2 regions of the Fusobacterium ulcerans genome follow, and region 2 is predicted to be linked to the other one. Evidence: riboswitches for the same ligand, from Rfam matches in the RefSeq annotation. Region 2 holds a riboswitch; the other holds the start of a gene.
The links. A riboswitch is a leader RNA that binds a small molecule or an ion and turns the genes downstream of it on or off. The one in region 2 is predicted to bind S-adenosylmethionine.
Positions count from the first base shown of each region.

Region 1: another riboswitch for S-adenosylmethionine. It lies ahead of C4N20_RS04430 (methionine ABC transporter ATP-binding protein); the one in region 2 lies ahead of metF (methylenetetrahydrofolate reductase [NAD(P)H]).

Region 1 is NZ_CP028105.1:970,882-978,870, reverse strand. It holds gene C4N20_RS04455 (NADH-dependent [FeFe] hydrogenase, group A6) at 1-1,229, shown strand, start outside; gene C4N20_RS04450 (MurR/RpiR family transcriptional regulator) at 1,323-2,177, opposite strand; gene C4N20_RS04445 (MATE family efflux transporter) at 2,340-3,683, shown strand; gene C4N20_RS04440 (Coenzyme F420 hydrogenase/dehydrogenase, beta subunit C-terminal domain) at 3,667-4,782, shown strand; gene yqeC (selenium cofactor biosynthesis protein YqeC) at 4,966-6,255, opposite strand; SAM riboswitch class I at 6,383-6,470, shown strand; gene C4N20_RS04430 (methionine ABC transporter ATP-binding protein) at 6,560-7,567, shown strand; gene C4N20_RS04425 (methionine ABC transporter permease) at 7,557-7,989, shown strand, end outside.
Region 2 is NZ_CP028105.1:231,450-239,438, reverse strand. It holds gene C4N20_RS01120 (CD0519/CD1768 family membrane protein) at 1-49, shown strand, start outside; gene C4N20_RS01115 (hypothetical protein) at 161-370, shown strand; gene C4N20_RS01110 (NAD(P)-dependent malic enzyme) at 730-1,908, shown strand; gene C4N20_RS01105 (putative quinol monooxygenase) at 1,952-2,239, opposite strand; gene metH (methionine synthase) at 2,294-5,635, opposite strand; gene metF (methylenetetrahydrofolate reductase [NAD(P)H]) at 5,635-6,516, opposite strand; SAM riboswitch class I at 6,597-6,688, opposite strand; gene C4N20_RS01090 (ABC transporter ATP-binding protein) at 6,826-7,950, shown strand.

The sequences.
Region 1 (7,989 bases), 740 kb from region 2:
GATTTAACGTTGTAGTTAATACAGCTTTCAATAGAAATCTTATTGAAACTGACTGTACTTTCTGTGGTCAATGTGTGGCTGTATGCCCTGTTGGAGCATTATATGAAACTGACAACAGTTTTAAATTATCTCGTGATCTTATAAACCCTAATAAAAAAGTTATAGTTCAAGTAGCACCAGCAGTGAGAGTAGCTATTGGGGAACTTTTTGGAATACCTGCTGGAACTAACTCAACTGGAAAAATGGTAACTGCTCTTAAAAAATTAGGCTTTGATGGAGTATTCGATACAAACTTTGCAGCAGATATCACTATAATGGAAGAAGCTACAGAGTTAAAGCATAGACTAGATGATTATTTAGCTGGAAAGCAAGATGTAAAACTTCCATTGTATACTTCTTGTTGTCCATCATGGGTAAGATTTGCTGAGCTTAACTTCCCTGAAATACTGGATAATCTTTCAACTACAAGATCACCTCAGCAAATATTTGGTTCTTTAGCTAAACATGTATGGGCTGAAAAAATGGGAATAGACAAAAAAGATCTTGTGTGTGTATCTATAATGCCTTGTATTTCTAAAAAATATGAAGCATCAAGAGAAGAGTTTACAGTTGAACAAAATCCAGATGTAGATTATTCATTAACTACAAGAGAGCTTGGAAGAATTTTAAAACAATATAATATAGACTTTAATTCGCTTCAAGAGAGCGAGTTTGACTCACCTATGGGTAAATCTACAGGAGCTGCTGATATTTTCGGTAGAACTGGAGGAGTTATGGAAGCTGCTTCAAGAACACTATATGAGTGGGCTACTGGAACTAAACTGGAAGATGTAGATTTTGTTCCTATGAGAGGATTCGAAGAAGTGAGAGTAGCAGAAGTAAAAGTTGGAAATGAAGTTCTTAGACTTGCTGTAGTTCACGGATTGGGAGCTGCTAGAAAAGTTGTAGAGAAGATAAAAGCAGGGGAAGAGAATTTCCATGCTGTAGAAGTAATGGCATGTAAAGGTGGATGTGTAGGTGGAGGAGGACAACCTTACCATCATGGAAACTTTGACATTGTTAAGACAAGAGCAGCAGCTATTCAAAATATAGATTATCATAAAGAAATAAGAACATCTCATAATAACAGATATGTTATAGATCTTTATAGAGAATCATTAGGAAAACCTTATGGAGTTATGACACATAAACTTTTCCATACACATTACATAGATAGAAAAAATAAGTAAAGATAAAAAAATATAAGAGGATAACCAAAAAGCAGAAAAGAGAATCTTAGAAATTTCTAAAATTATCTTAACTCTAGGGGTTATCCTCTTTTTTTAGTATTCTCCATTCTGTTCTAAGTATGTTTCCATTTTCATAAGCCGCTTTTTATTAGCTGCCATGTTTTTTTTGCTCACAAGAGCTACAATTGTCTCTATATTCATCATAGAACTGGCATATGAATTGTAGAAACTGAAATTTTCTACACTGTTGATTATAACCTTATCAACTCCCTGTGCAATTGGAGAAGTATAAAAATCAGTGAATGATATTATTTTGGCTCCAGCATCCCTTGCTATTTGAACAGCAAATTTTGTATTTCCAGAATAACGGTTAAAAGATATGGCAACAACTACATCATTTTTTCCAAGATCAATGAGTCTGTCAACAATAGGTCCATTATTATTTAAGACGAAAACATCAGGTCTTATACATGAAAGCATTATTCCAAATGTAGAGGCAAGCCCTGCACAAGCACGATATCCTACAATGAATACTCTCTTTGCTTTTGAAATTATATCAGCACTTTCTATAAACTTTTTGTCTTCTTTACTGGAGATATCAGCAGTAATATTTTTTAATACATTCTGTCGGAAAGCTTTAATCAATTCAATATCAGAAAGTTTATCATATTGTTCTATCTTTTCATAAGGAATTTCATTTGCATCAAGAGATGGTTCCTGCTCAGCTATTTCCATTTGTAAAGCTTTTTTAAATGCTGAAAAATTTTCAAAGCCAATTTTTTTTGATAATCTCACAACAGATGAAGGGCTGACATTAAGAAGTTCAGCTATTTCGTTAGAGGTAAGAAAACAGGCTGTTTTCTTATTACGAAGTATATAATCTAATATTATTTTATCTTTATTGGTAAGATCAGATTTGTATGAAGAATTTTCAATAGTAGTTTTCATAAGATTACTCCTGTTAGAATTATTATAACAATATTTTAGAGTGCTGAAAGAGTAATGTCAATGATAATTTTATTGACAAAGAAATCTTATGGTGTTAAAATGATTTTGAAAAACCAAAATAAAATTAATAATGATTATATAAAATCTAACGAAGGATAAATTATGAAAAAAATGACAGAGGGAAATGTAACAAAAAATATTTTTTTCTTCACAATTCCTATATTTCTGGGAAATATTTTTCAGCAGATGTACAATACTGCTGATGCAGTAATAGTAGGAAGATTTAGTGGAAAAGAAGCCTTAGCCGCAGTAGGAACAGCTGGCCCTATAATGAATATACTGATATTTTTTGTTGTTGGGTTTTCATTGGGATCTGCTATACTTATGGCTGAATTTTATGGTGCTGAAGATATAGAAAAATTAAAAAAAGAGATAGCTACAACAATAAAAGCAGGAGCAGTTTTTATTTTTTTACTTTCTGCTGTGGCATTATTCAGCGTAAAATATATACTTATTTTAATGAATACCCCCATAGAAATAATGGAAATGGCAGAGGGATATTTGAGAATAATAATAATAGGGTTGATATTTTCCTTTCTCTACAATATATTGTCTGCTGAGATGAGGGCAGTTGGAGATTCAAAGACGCCATTGGGAATACTTGTAATAGCAGTTGTTTTAAATATTGAGTTAGATATATATTTTATAAAAAATTTAGGAATGGGAGTAAAGGGTGCAGCTTATGCAACTGTAATATCTCAAATAGCAGCTGTTGTTATTTCCCTTTTAAATATTTATTTCAGAATGCCTGTTCTTAGATTAACTTTAAAAGAGTTTGCGATAGATCTGACTTTATTGAAAAAAACTATGTCATATAGCTTGTCTTATGCAGTTCAACAGACTATAATTTTTACAGGAGCTGTATTTGTACAGGGAGCAGTAAATCCTTTGGGAATCGATTCAATAGCTGCTTTTAATTCTGGAAGCAGAATAGATGGGTTTATACTTACACCAGGAGACAGTATGGGAGCAGCTCTTACTACTTTTATTTCTCAAAATAGAGGAGCTGGAAAAGATGAAAGAATATTTAAAGGGTTTAAAAGTGCCTTAACAATGTCATTGCTTTATTGCGTTGCAACTGCAATACTTATATTTATTTTTTCAGGTTCAATAATGAAAATATTTATTGAATCATCAGAAACAGAAGCTATATTTTTAGGAAGAACATATTTAAAAACAATAGCATTCTTCTATATACTTACAGCTTTATGCAATACTCTGCAAGGTTTTTTCAGGGGATTCGGAAGAATGGATGTGACTCTTATAGCAACATTTATTCAAATTCCTATTAGAGTAGTCTTGTCATACATGCTTACAAAATATATGGGAATATCAGGAGTAGCTGTTGGAATGGGAATAGGCTGGATATTTATGGCGTCATATGAAGGATATTTATATATGAGATACAGAAACAGAAGGAGGGAATTAAATGGAGTACATATTTGAGAAAAAAGAAGATTGCTGTGGGTGCACTGCTTGTTATAATATCTGTCCTAAAGAAGCGATAAAAATGGAACCTGACAGAGAGGGATTTCTATATCCTAAAATTGATCAGTCACTGTGTATAGATTGTCAATTATGTAAAAAAGTCTGCCCTGTTATAAATGAAAAATCTCTAAAAAATAAAATAGAAGGAGATTTTTATCTATCAAAGCACAAAAGTGAGGATACACTTAAAAATTCTACCTCTGGAGGAGCATTTACAGCTATTTCAGATGTTTTCTTAAAAGAGGGTGGAATAATATGTGGAGTTGATTTTGATGATAACTTTTGTGTAGTACATGAAATGGCAGAAACAAAAGAAGGAAGAGATAGATTTAGATTTTCCAAGTATGTACAGAGTAGATTAGGTGATATTTTTCCTAAAATAAAAGAGAAATTGGCAGAAGGAAGAAAAGTCTTATTTTCTGGAACTCCATGTCAATGTGCAGGACTTAAAGCTTTTATAGGAAATACACCATTGAGAGAAAATCTATATATTTGCGACCTTATATGTCACAGTGTCACAAGTCCTTTTATTTGGGAAGAACTGAAAAAAGTACTGGAAAAAGAAAATGGGGGGACTATTGATGAAGTTCATTTTAGAACTAAAAAATTAGACTGGAACAGAACCAACAGCAACAAATCTTTTCATTTTTCTACAACTGCAATGAATGAAGTCCAAGGAGATGAGAGATTTTATAAAATGTTCTTTGGGCTGCTTTCAATAAGCCGTCCATCTTGTTCAGCATGTAGATTTACTGACACTCTTAGAGTTTCTGATATAACAATAGCAGATTATTTTGGAATAGAGGAATTTGCTCCAGAAAAATATGATAAGAGAGGACTTTCATTAGTTATTGTCAACAATGAAAAAGGAGAAGAGATTCTTAATAAAATGAAAAATGATATGGAAATGGAGAAAAGGAAAAGTTCAGAATCTGTGAAACATCAGCAGAGATTGAGCTACCCAATATCTTATCCTGAAACTAGAGGAGAATTTTGGGATAGCGTCATTGAATTAGGGCTGGAAGAGGCAATGAAAAAATATAATATATTTAAATAAAAGCTCCCCTGTTTCATCTCAGTAATTAAGCAGTTAAAAATCAACTGCTTAATTACTGGAAATTTGCTTTGTTCAAACTACATTTTACCTGCTTTATTAATTACAAAAATTTTTCTGATTTCCAAAATATAATCTAGCTTTTGACCACTGATTAATCAGTAAGATATAAAAGAAAAGGTTAGATTATTTTTTATTATTAAGTATATACATATAATCTTCGATGGTATCAATATCTTTAAACTCCTCTTTTGAAGAAAACTTAACAAGATTGATAACTGGAGTCTTTTTAATAATAGTTTTCCCTCCAGTGTCTCCTTCCAATTTCAATAGTTCAGCTTTTTTATCTTCTGGAAAAAATACAGGGGAAAATCTATCTTCTTCAACTGTTGGGATAGTTATAAGATTAGTTTTCTGAAATTCATAATAGAGATTTAAAATTGTATCCTCAGTCAGCAGAGGCTGATCTCCAGGGAAAAAGGCTATCCCCTCTCCAAAAGAATTTTCTGTACCAAGCTTTATACTTTCACTCTGCCCAAGATCAGCAAAAGAGTTATAGCAATATTTAAAATTATATTTATCAGCAAGATCTTCAACCCATTCCTCTCTTCCGCAGATAATAACCTCATTAAAAGGGATATGAGAAATTTTCTCTAAGGTTGCTTCTAAAAGAGTTCTCCCTTTGTATGAGAGAGACAGTTTATTTTTTCCCATTCTTTTAGAAAAACCAGAAGCCATAACAACAGCATCTAATTTTTTAAAAGGATAAATCATTTTTTCTTTAAGACTTCCTATAAATATTTTTGGCAGAAAACTATTTTCAGATAATTTATATGCTGTTTTTATAGCTGCTTGGAATTTAGAGAGATAATTTTCTCCATCAATTCCATTAAAAAAAAGATATTTTTCTGAATCTTTACTGGAATTTTTAAAATAATCAGCTGATAAAATATATCTTTGTAAAAAATCAGAAGTTATTTTTTTATTTATATCCTTTGGAAATTTTTCTTTTAGAAGCTTAAATCTATGAATATTTTCTTCGGAAATATTTAAATCAAGTATATCCATATTGATTACTCCAATTATTTTTGTAGAAAATTCAGGAATACAAGGCTCATAATCATTCCATTCTTTTAATAATTTTTCCTTTGCTCCATCTCCCTCTATTAAAACAAAATCATAATTTTTTCTCATATTATTTATCTCGCCATAAGGCAGAGAGTGAAGTTTATCATCTTCTATTCTGCTCCCAGCCACAGTTATATTTTTGTTTTTTCCAGTAGATATATTATTCCCAATAATAAGTGATTCATATTTTTCTTCAAAGGGGCAGTAAATTTTTGTAGTGGTAGTTACAAGAACTTTTCCATATTCAGAAAGTTTTTCTGCAAGAAAAAATAGAAGAGAAGTTTTTCCACCTGCTCCTGTTATGGTTATTACATCATTTTTTATAATATTAAAATATTTAAAAGTCATAACTTCCTCCAGTTTATTTAGCTTTATATAGTATTGTATATGAAATTTTTTTTCCAGTCTATAAAAATTTTAAAAAATGTATTGACATAAATTGAAAAAAGTTATAATATACTCCTAACAAATGAATCAACCATCAAGAGAGACTGAGGGACTGGCCCTGTGATGTTTCAGCAACCTGCCGTTATGGTGTGGTGCTAATTCCAGACAGATGGATAGACTAATAAAATTAGTGTAATTTATCTCTATTCCTTGATGGCAGTAGAGATTTTTTTTTACTCAAATATAGATATGGAGGAGCACAGGAATGATCAAAATAGAAAAAATCAACAAAGTATACTCTAATGGCTTTCATGCAGTAAAAGATGTCAGCCTTGAAGTAAAAAAAGGGGATATATTTGGGATAATAGGTCTAAGCGGAGCAGGTAAATCTTCCCTCATCAGACTTTTAAACAGATTAGAGGAACCTACGAGTGGAAGTATAGTAATAGATGGAGTAGATATAACAAAACTTTCTAAAGATGAACTCTTAGAGAGAAGAAAAAAAATAGGAATGATATTCCAGCATTTTAATCTTTTAGCATCAAGAACAGTTGGAGAAAATGTGGCATTTGCACTGGAGATAGCTGGCTGGGATAAAGCGAAAATGAAAGACAGGGTAAGGGAGCTTCTGGAAGTAGTAGAACTTTCAGATAAAATAGATTCATACCCTAGTCAGTTGAGTGGAGGACAGAAACAAAGGGTGGCAATAGCAAGAGCCTTAGCTAATAACCCTGATATACTTTTATCAGATGAGGCTACATCAGCTCTTGACCCTAAAACTACAAACTCTATATTGGAACTTATAAAAAATATCCAGCATAAATTTGGACTTACAGTAGTTATGATAACTCACCAGATGGAAGTTATCAGAGATATCTGTAACAGAGTAGCAGTAATGTCTGACGGAGAAATAGTCGAAACAGGGGGAGTACACCATATCTTTTCAAACCCTCAGGCAGAAATAACAAAAGAGCTTATCTCTTATCTTCCAAGCACAGAAGAAAGAGGAGTAGAGATAATGAAAACAAAAGGAAAGTATATAGTAAAACTTAAATTCTTAGGAACTATAGCAGAAGAACCAATAATATCACAGGCACTGAGAAAATTTGATATAGATTTCAGTATAATTGGAGGATCGATAGATCATCTTTCTACAATGAAAGTAGGACATCTGTTTATTGAATTGTCAGGAGATATGGAGCAGCAGCAGGAAGCAATAGAATGGTTCAATGAATCAGGAGTTATAGTAGAGGTGATTTATAATGGTATTTAGTATGATTTTAGATTCGACATTGGAAACATTGTACATGGTATTTTTCTCAACATTCTTCTCATTGCTCATGGGATTCCCAATAGGAATACTTTTAGTAATTACTAAAGAGGGAAATATTTTAGAAAAACCTAAATTAAATAAAGTTCTTGAAATTATAATCAACACTTTGAGGTCATTTCCTTTTATCATTTTAATGATTTGTCTGTTTCCTCTTTCAAGGATAATAGTAGGGACAACAATAGGAAGTACAGCAGCAATAGTTCCATTATCAATATCAGCAGCACCATTTGTTGCAAGAATGATAGAGGGAGCATTGAATGAAGTTGACAGAGGGCTTATTGAGGCAAGCTCAAGTATGGGAGCAAGTAATTCTACAATAATATGGAAAGTGATGATTCCTGAAACTATGCCTCATATCATAC
Region 2 (7,989 bases):
ATTGGCAGCTGGAATGGCAGCAAACTTCTTGTATTCATTATTTGTATAGATAAAACAGAGGATGTGAACTGCATCCTCTTTTTCATTTGAAAAAAAGGAAAGGAAAATTGATCTTGTATAATATATAAGAAGAAGAAAACCTAATGAAGGAGGTATTTTTATGAGAGGCATATTAAAAGAAAGAATAGACGCAGAGAATTTAGCTAAAGCTGTAGAAAGAGGAGAAGAATTTTTGGAAAAAGATAGGAAAGTGGAAATATCTTTTGATGGAACAGCAATAGTAGTTACTAAAACTGTAGCTTATGCTATTACTGAAGAATTTGTAGAGGAAAATGAAGAGAAATTAAAGAAATTGGGAATACTAAAATAAGAACATTGCTTTAAATGGAGGTGGTTGAAAAGTAAAAAAAATTTTTCAATCACCTAAATTTTTGTTGGAAAAATAGATAATAAACAATATATATTGTACACGGATGAAAAAAATATTTTAAAAATTTATTTTCAGAAAATATATGTACTAGTTTAAGTTTATTATATCAATATTAGATATTAAATACGTAAATAAGACAAGAAAAAAAGAAAATACTTTACTTTTGTACAAAAAGGGGATATAATACATCATATAAAGCTTTAAAGGCAAATATATATTATTTGAATATAGTTTGCACTGTCACAATAAATGAAAATAAATTTTCAAAAAATATTTTATAATAAACGGAGGGAGATATTATGTCAACAGTATTCGAAAGAGCACTAGAAATGCATGAAAAAAATAAAGGAAAGATATCAATAGTTTCAAAAGTGAAAGTAGCTAATAAAGATGATTTGAGTCTTGCTTATTCACCAGGTGTTGCAGAACCTTGCAGAAAAATAGCAGCTAACAAAGAGGATGTATATAAATATACAGCAAAAGGAAACATGGTTGCAGTTATTACTGATGGAACAGCAGTATTAGGACTTGGAGATATCGGTCCAGAAGCAGCTCTTCCAGTAATGGAAGGTAAATGTGTACTATTCAAAGAATTTGCAGGGGTAGATGCAATTCCTATTTGTTTAGATACTAAAGATCCAGAAGAAATTATCAGAACAGTAAAATTACTAGCTCCAGGACTTGGAGGAGTAAACTTAGAAGATATATCAGCACCAAGATGTATAGAAATAGAAACTAGATTAAAGAAAGAATTAGATATTCCTGTATTCCATGATGACCAACACGGAACTGCAATAGTAGTTGCTGCTGGACTTATCAATGCTTTCAAAGTTGTAGGTAAAAAATTCTCTGATGCTAAAGTTGTAGTAAATGGAGCAGGGGCAGCAGGAAGTTCTATAACTAAACTTATAAGAGATTTAGGAGCAAAAGAAATATTAGTTCTTGATAAACCTGGAATCCTTAGAAAAAGTGATAAAGAATCTTATGACTTCTCTAAGAGAGAGTTAGCTGAAATAACTAACCCTAATGATCTTGCTGGAGATTTAGCATTTGCAGTACAAGGAGCCGACGTTTTTGTTGGAGTATCTGTAGGAAATATTCTTACTACTGAAATGGTAAAAACAATGAATAAAGATGCTGTAATATTTGCAATGGCAAATCCTACTCCTGAAATAATGCCAGAAGATGCTTTAGCAGGAGGAGCAAAAATAGTAGGAACTGGAAGATCAGACTATCCTAACCAAATAAATAACGTTCTTGTATTCCCAGGATTATTCAAAGGGGCTTTAAGAGCAAAATCTAGAAAAATAACTGAAGAAATGAAACTTGCAGCAGCAAGAGGATTAGCTTCTCTTATTACTGATGAAGAAATGAATGAAAATTACATCATTCCAGATGCTTTTGATAAAAGAGTTGCAGATGCAGTAGCAGCAGCAGTTGAAAAAGTAGCAAAAGAACAAGGAATATGCAGAGATTAATAAATAAAAAGGCAGTCTGTTTTATACAGGCTGCCAATTTTTTTTAGAATAGAACTTCATGTATAGCGAGTTCAGATTCTCCTTCTCTTAATTCATTTAATTGAGGAACAAATGTAGTGAAATGTGGAGTTTTCATATGTTTATCTAAAACTTCCATATTTTCCCATTTCTCTATAAAAGCAAGAACACTTCTGTTATTTTTGTCCTGTACCATTTCATAAAAAATATTTCCTTTTTCTTTTCTTGTTTCCTCTGCTAATTTTTTTGCTATCTCTAAATATTTATCAATATTTTTTTCAGGTACAATAGATTTTGCATATACAACTATCATAATATTGCCTCCTTAATTTTCTTAGTATAAATATACTGTATCAGGTATTTAAAATTATTTCAAATCAAAATAAAAACTCTTTGGATTGGAAATATAAATACCACATACAGTACTCAGTGGAGACATAGCAAAATTATTAGTAAGATATGCTCCTGTTCTTTCACCTTCAGTGATTTCGAAAATAGTTTTCTTGATAGAATGATCTGGAATAGATGAATAACCTATAGCAGGTCTGATATTAGGCAGCCAGATATTTTCTTCTTTCAAATAATTTTCCATAAATTCAGAAGCAGCTTCAGCAATTCTTGTAAGAAGAATGCTTTCCATTATGCTCATATAGTTGTCTTCATCAAATAGAGAGCTGTTTACTGAAATAATAAAAGTCCCTATAAAGTCATTTTCATTGAAAAAATCACTTATTCCAATATCATTATTTTTTACTTCCCCTCTTATAAAAGAGATAGACCAATTTTTATCACTATCTTTTATTGTTAAATTATCAGAATCTTTTGTGCAAGGGAAAATTCCAAAAGCACATTTGACCTTTATATCATTTTCTTTCATTTTTTCTAAAATATACTTAGCATCATTTAGTGTATTTTCTTCTAAAGGTGTATTTTTTACTTTCATATTATGAAGAAGAAAATTCCAGTTAATATATTTTTCAATCTTTTGCAGAGGAAATTCTATATATTGTTTTCCTAATTGTTTAGGAGCTATAACTTCTGAAGTAAAATCTTCTTTAGGAGATACTGATATTTTAGAAGTGTCTTTTTTATTATTCAAATATACTTTGCATAACTCTCTGAGTTCTTTTGTTTTTTCAGTTATAAATAAATCTCTGTCACCATAAATCAACTTATTTATTATTGTAAGAGTATCTAAAGCATCTGTAGTATGAAAAGTTTTTCCTTGATAAAATGGCTCTAATTTTACAGCAGTATGCAATTTAGAAGTAGCTGCTCCTGCAATTAATACAGGGATAGAAAGTTTGCTGATGTCTAAAAGAGAAAGAATCTTTTTCATTTCTTTTAATGAAGGACTGATAAGACCGCTTAATGTAATGATATCCACATTGTTTTTTACAGCTTCTTCAAGTATTTTTTCTTTGCTTACCATTACCCCTAAGTCTATCACTTCATAACCATTGCATTTCAAAACTGTTCCAGCAATATTTTTACCAATATCATGAACATCTCCATCTACAGTAGCCATAAGAACTTTGCCTTTTATTCCTATATTGGCTTCTATTTTCATATGAGGTTTCAAAATATCAACAGCTCTGTTCATAACACTTGCTGATCTTATAAGCTGTGGAAGGTATAGTTCTCCCTTTTCAAAAAGAACACCTATTTTATCCATACCTTTCATCAGAATATTTTGTATAATATCTAAAGGTGTCATAGTTTCCATAGCAGTATTTATATCTGTATCAAAAGTTGTACTGCCTCCGTAAATAAGAGCATTTTCTATTCTGTCCTTTAAAGAATCAAAATCATTCTTTATTATTTTAGGAGCAGAGGAGCTGTTCTTTTTAAGAAGATCAGAGGCATTTTTTAATTTTACAGCAAGTTCCAATATAGAATCAAGAGAATCCTCTTCTCCGTTTATTAAGGATAGGATTGTATTTTTTTCTTCTGAAGTAAGCTGAGGAGCTTTCTCACCAGGATTCATTATAGCAAAATTCATTCCTTTTTCTTTTGCATTTTCAATAAACAAAGAGTGTATAGCTGCTCTCAAAGGATTGTTTCCTCTGAAGGCAAAGGATAAATTGCTAAGTCCTCCAGTGATACTGCATTGAGGAAGATTTTCTTTTATCCATTGAACTGTTTTTATAAAATTCAGCCCATTATATCTGTCATCTTCACTTCCAGTACCTATAGTCAGTATATTTGGATCAAAAGCTATATCTGAGCTGGGAACTCCTTCTTCAGCCAATATTTTATATGAACGATTGCAGATTTCTACCTTTCTTTCATAAGAGACTCCCTGCCCATTTTCATCAAAAGCCATAACAACCATAGCAGCACCATATTTTTTTATTATTCTGGCTTTTTTTCTGAAAGCTTCTTCTCCCTCTTTTAGAGAGATGGAATTTACTATTGATTTTCCAGCTATGTTTTTTAAGGCAGTTTCAATAGTGAAAAAGTCTGATGAATCTATCATTATAGAAATTTTTGAGACTATGGGATCATTTTGAATTATTCTTAAAAATCTTTCCATTTCCTCATGAGGTATCAACAGCCCGTCATCAAGGTTGATATCCAGTACAGCAGCTCCTTTTTCTATTTGTGAACGAGCTATTTCTAAAGCTTTTATATAGTTTTTTTCTTCAATCAATGTTTTGAAAATTTTAGAACCAGCTACATTATTTCTTTCTCCAACTATTGTGAATTTATTGCTGAAATCATATATTTCATTTCCAGAGAGAAAATATCTATTTTCTTTCGAAACTGGAAGTCTAGGTTCTTTGTCTTTTACTAAATCAGCTATTGCTTTTATGTGCGAAAAATGTGTTCCACAGCATCCACCAAGAATATTTACCTTTTTTTCATCTACTAATTCTTTTAAATATCCAGCAGTTATCTCAGGAGTCTCCTCATATTCTCCCTCTTCATTAGGAAGTCCAGCATTAGGATAGAGAGAAATATATTTATCTGTAAAAGAAGCTATTCTTTTTATCATTGGAATAAGATCCCTTGCTCCAAAAGAACAGTTAAGACCAAAGGAAATAATTGAAGGTCTGTCCAAAGCTGTAATTAAAGATTCTATGCTCTGTCCTGAGAAAATTTTTCCCTGTCTGTTTACAGTTGCAGATATCATAATTGGAAGCTGTATATTCTTTTTTTCAAAAAGTTCCTCGGCAGCTACAAGGGCAGCCTTGGCACTTAGTCCATCAAATATAGTCTCTATCAAGAGGCAATCTACACCGCCATCTATGACCCCTTCTATCTGCTCAGAATAGATTTTTTTCATCTGATCAAAGTTAATTTCTCTTTCATAGGGAACATCTCCCATTGGAAGAGAAAGACTTTTGCTTGTAGGACCAATAGAACCAGCAACATATATTTTCTTCCCAGAAGTTTTATAAAAATTATCTGCTGTTTCTCTAGCCAGTTCAGCTCCTTTTTTTGAAAGAGTGTAAGACATATCTTCTATTTCATAATCTTTCAGAGATATTCTGTTGCAGTTGAATGAGTTTGTTTCTATAATGTCAGCACCAGCTTCAATATACTTAGTGTGTATCTCTTTTATTACATCAGGTCTTGTTATATTCAGGATTTCATTGCAGCCTTTTTTACCTTGAAAATCTTCATCAGTAAGATTATATTTTTGGATAGCTGTTCCAGTAGCTCCATCTAATACAAGTACTCTTTTTTTCAGTTCATTTATCATTATCTGCTACCTCCAGAAATTTCTCTTATATGTGCTATATTTGCCATTATTTTTTTAGCTGTATCTACTTTATTCATAGTATACAGGTGTATTCCATCAATGTCGGAAGTTATTAAATCTATAATCTGCTCTGTTGCATATGCAGTTCCAGCCTCTTTCAATGCTTTAGGATTATCCTCATATCTGTTTAATATTTTTTGAAATTTTTCAGGGATGCTGCATCCACACATTGAAGTTATTTTTCTGATCTGCTTTGCATTAGCAACAGGCATTATTCCAGCAACTAATGGAACATTTATTTGAAGCTTATCCACTTTATCTCTGAAACGATAGAAAGATTCGTTATCAAAGAATATTTGAGAGATAAGAAAATCAGTTCCAGAATCTACTTTTGTTTTTAAGTTAAAGAGATCCAGAAGATCATTTGTCTCCTGATGCCCCTCAGGATAATATGCCCCTCCTATTGAAAAATCCTTTCTTCCCTTTACATAAGAAATAAGATCCTGTGCATATTTAAAATCCCCCTCTTCAACAGGAAGTCCATCTTTAGGCTTGTCTCCCCTCAAAGCAAGAATATTTTCTATATTATTTTTTCTTAACTGTTCTAATATATCATCAATTTCATTTGCCTTAGCTCCAAGACAAGTGAGGTGTGCCAGAGCTTCTATTTTATTATCATTCTTAATCTTTGATGCAATCTCTACTGTTCTTCCTCTAGTTGCTCCCCCAGCTCCATATGTGACGCTCATGAAGTCAGGCTGTAATTTTGCCAGCTCATCAATGGAAGAATAAACATCCTCTAAAGAATATATAGTGTTTGGTGGAAATACTTCAAAGGATACAACTGTTTTTTTGTTTTTAAATAATTCTGAAATTTTCATCTGCTCATCTCCTGTTTGAATCCAATAAAAAAAGCTTTTTCCACCTGATAGATGAAAAAAGCTTAAAATTTCTAGAATCTAAACCATCTATCAGGAATTAGCACCACGCTTACATTTAAAGCAGGTTGCTGAGATATCAAAGGGCCTGTCCCTCCATCTCTCTCTATGGACTTAATTATTTCATGAATTGTATCATATTCAAAAATTATTGTCAATAGAGGAAAAATATAAGATTGAGCTTTTGTCTTTATGCAATAGGGGAAAAATATGGTATAATTCTTATTGAAGAATACAGAAAAAGGAGCAGATATGAGCGGAGTTATTTTAAAAAATATTGAAAAAGTATATCCAAACGGCTTTAAGGCTGTTCATGGAATAGATTTAGAGATAAAGCCGGGAGAATTTATGGTGCTTGTAGGTCCTTCTGGCTGTGCCAAGTCAACTATGCTTAGAATGATAGCTGGACTGGAGGAAATAACAGAGGGAGAATTATGGATAGAGGGAAAACTAGCCAATAAGCTTCCTCCTAAAGACAGAGGTATAGCCATGGTATTTCAAAACTATGCTCTTTATCCTCATATGACTACTTATGAAAATATGGCCTTTGGATTGAAAATGGCAAAATTTCCTAAAAAAGAGATAGATAAAAGAGTGAGGGAAACTGCTGAAAGATTGGAAATAAGCGATATTTTAGATAGAAAGCCTAAAGAGATGTCAGGTGGACAGAAGCAGAGAGTGGCCTTAGGAAGAGCCATAGTAAGAGAGCCTAAAGTATTTCTTTTTGATGAACCTCTTTCTAATCTGGATGCTAAGTTAAGAGTGTCTATGAGAGTAAGGATAACACAGCTCCATAAGGAACTTCTCAGTGAAGGAAAAGAAACTATGATGATATATGTAACTCATGATCAGGTAGAAGCAATGACTATGGGAGATAGAATATGTGTACTCAATAAGGGAAAAGTTATGCAGGTAGATACGCCTATGAACATATACAATTTTCCTGTAAATAAATTTGTAGCAGGGTTTATCGGGTCACCAGCTATGAACATAGTTGAAGGAGAACTTCTGGAAAAAAATGGAGAAGTTCTAGTAAAGCTGGATACTGATACCTATTTAATTTTGGATAAAGAAAAAGCTGAAAAAGCAAAAAATAATATTGGAGAAAAAATCTGGTTTGGAATAAGACCAGAAAATATAAAAGTTTCAGATGAAAACAGTCAGGAAAAAAATAGAGCCCAGGGTGTAGTAAGTGTTGTTGAAAACATGGGAAATGAAGTATATATATATTTCAAAATAGGAGAAAAGGAGTTTACAGCAAGGGCTTCAACAGATGTAATTAAAAACATTTCATTTGGTAAAAAACTATTTTTTGACTTTAATATGTTAAATATTCATATTTTCCATTATAAAACAGAAAAAAATATATTAAAATAGGAAAAATTTAATTTAATCTCTTTATTTCTTAAAGATTAT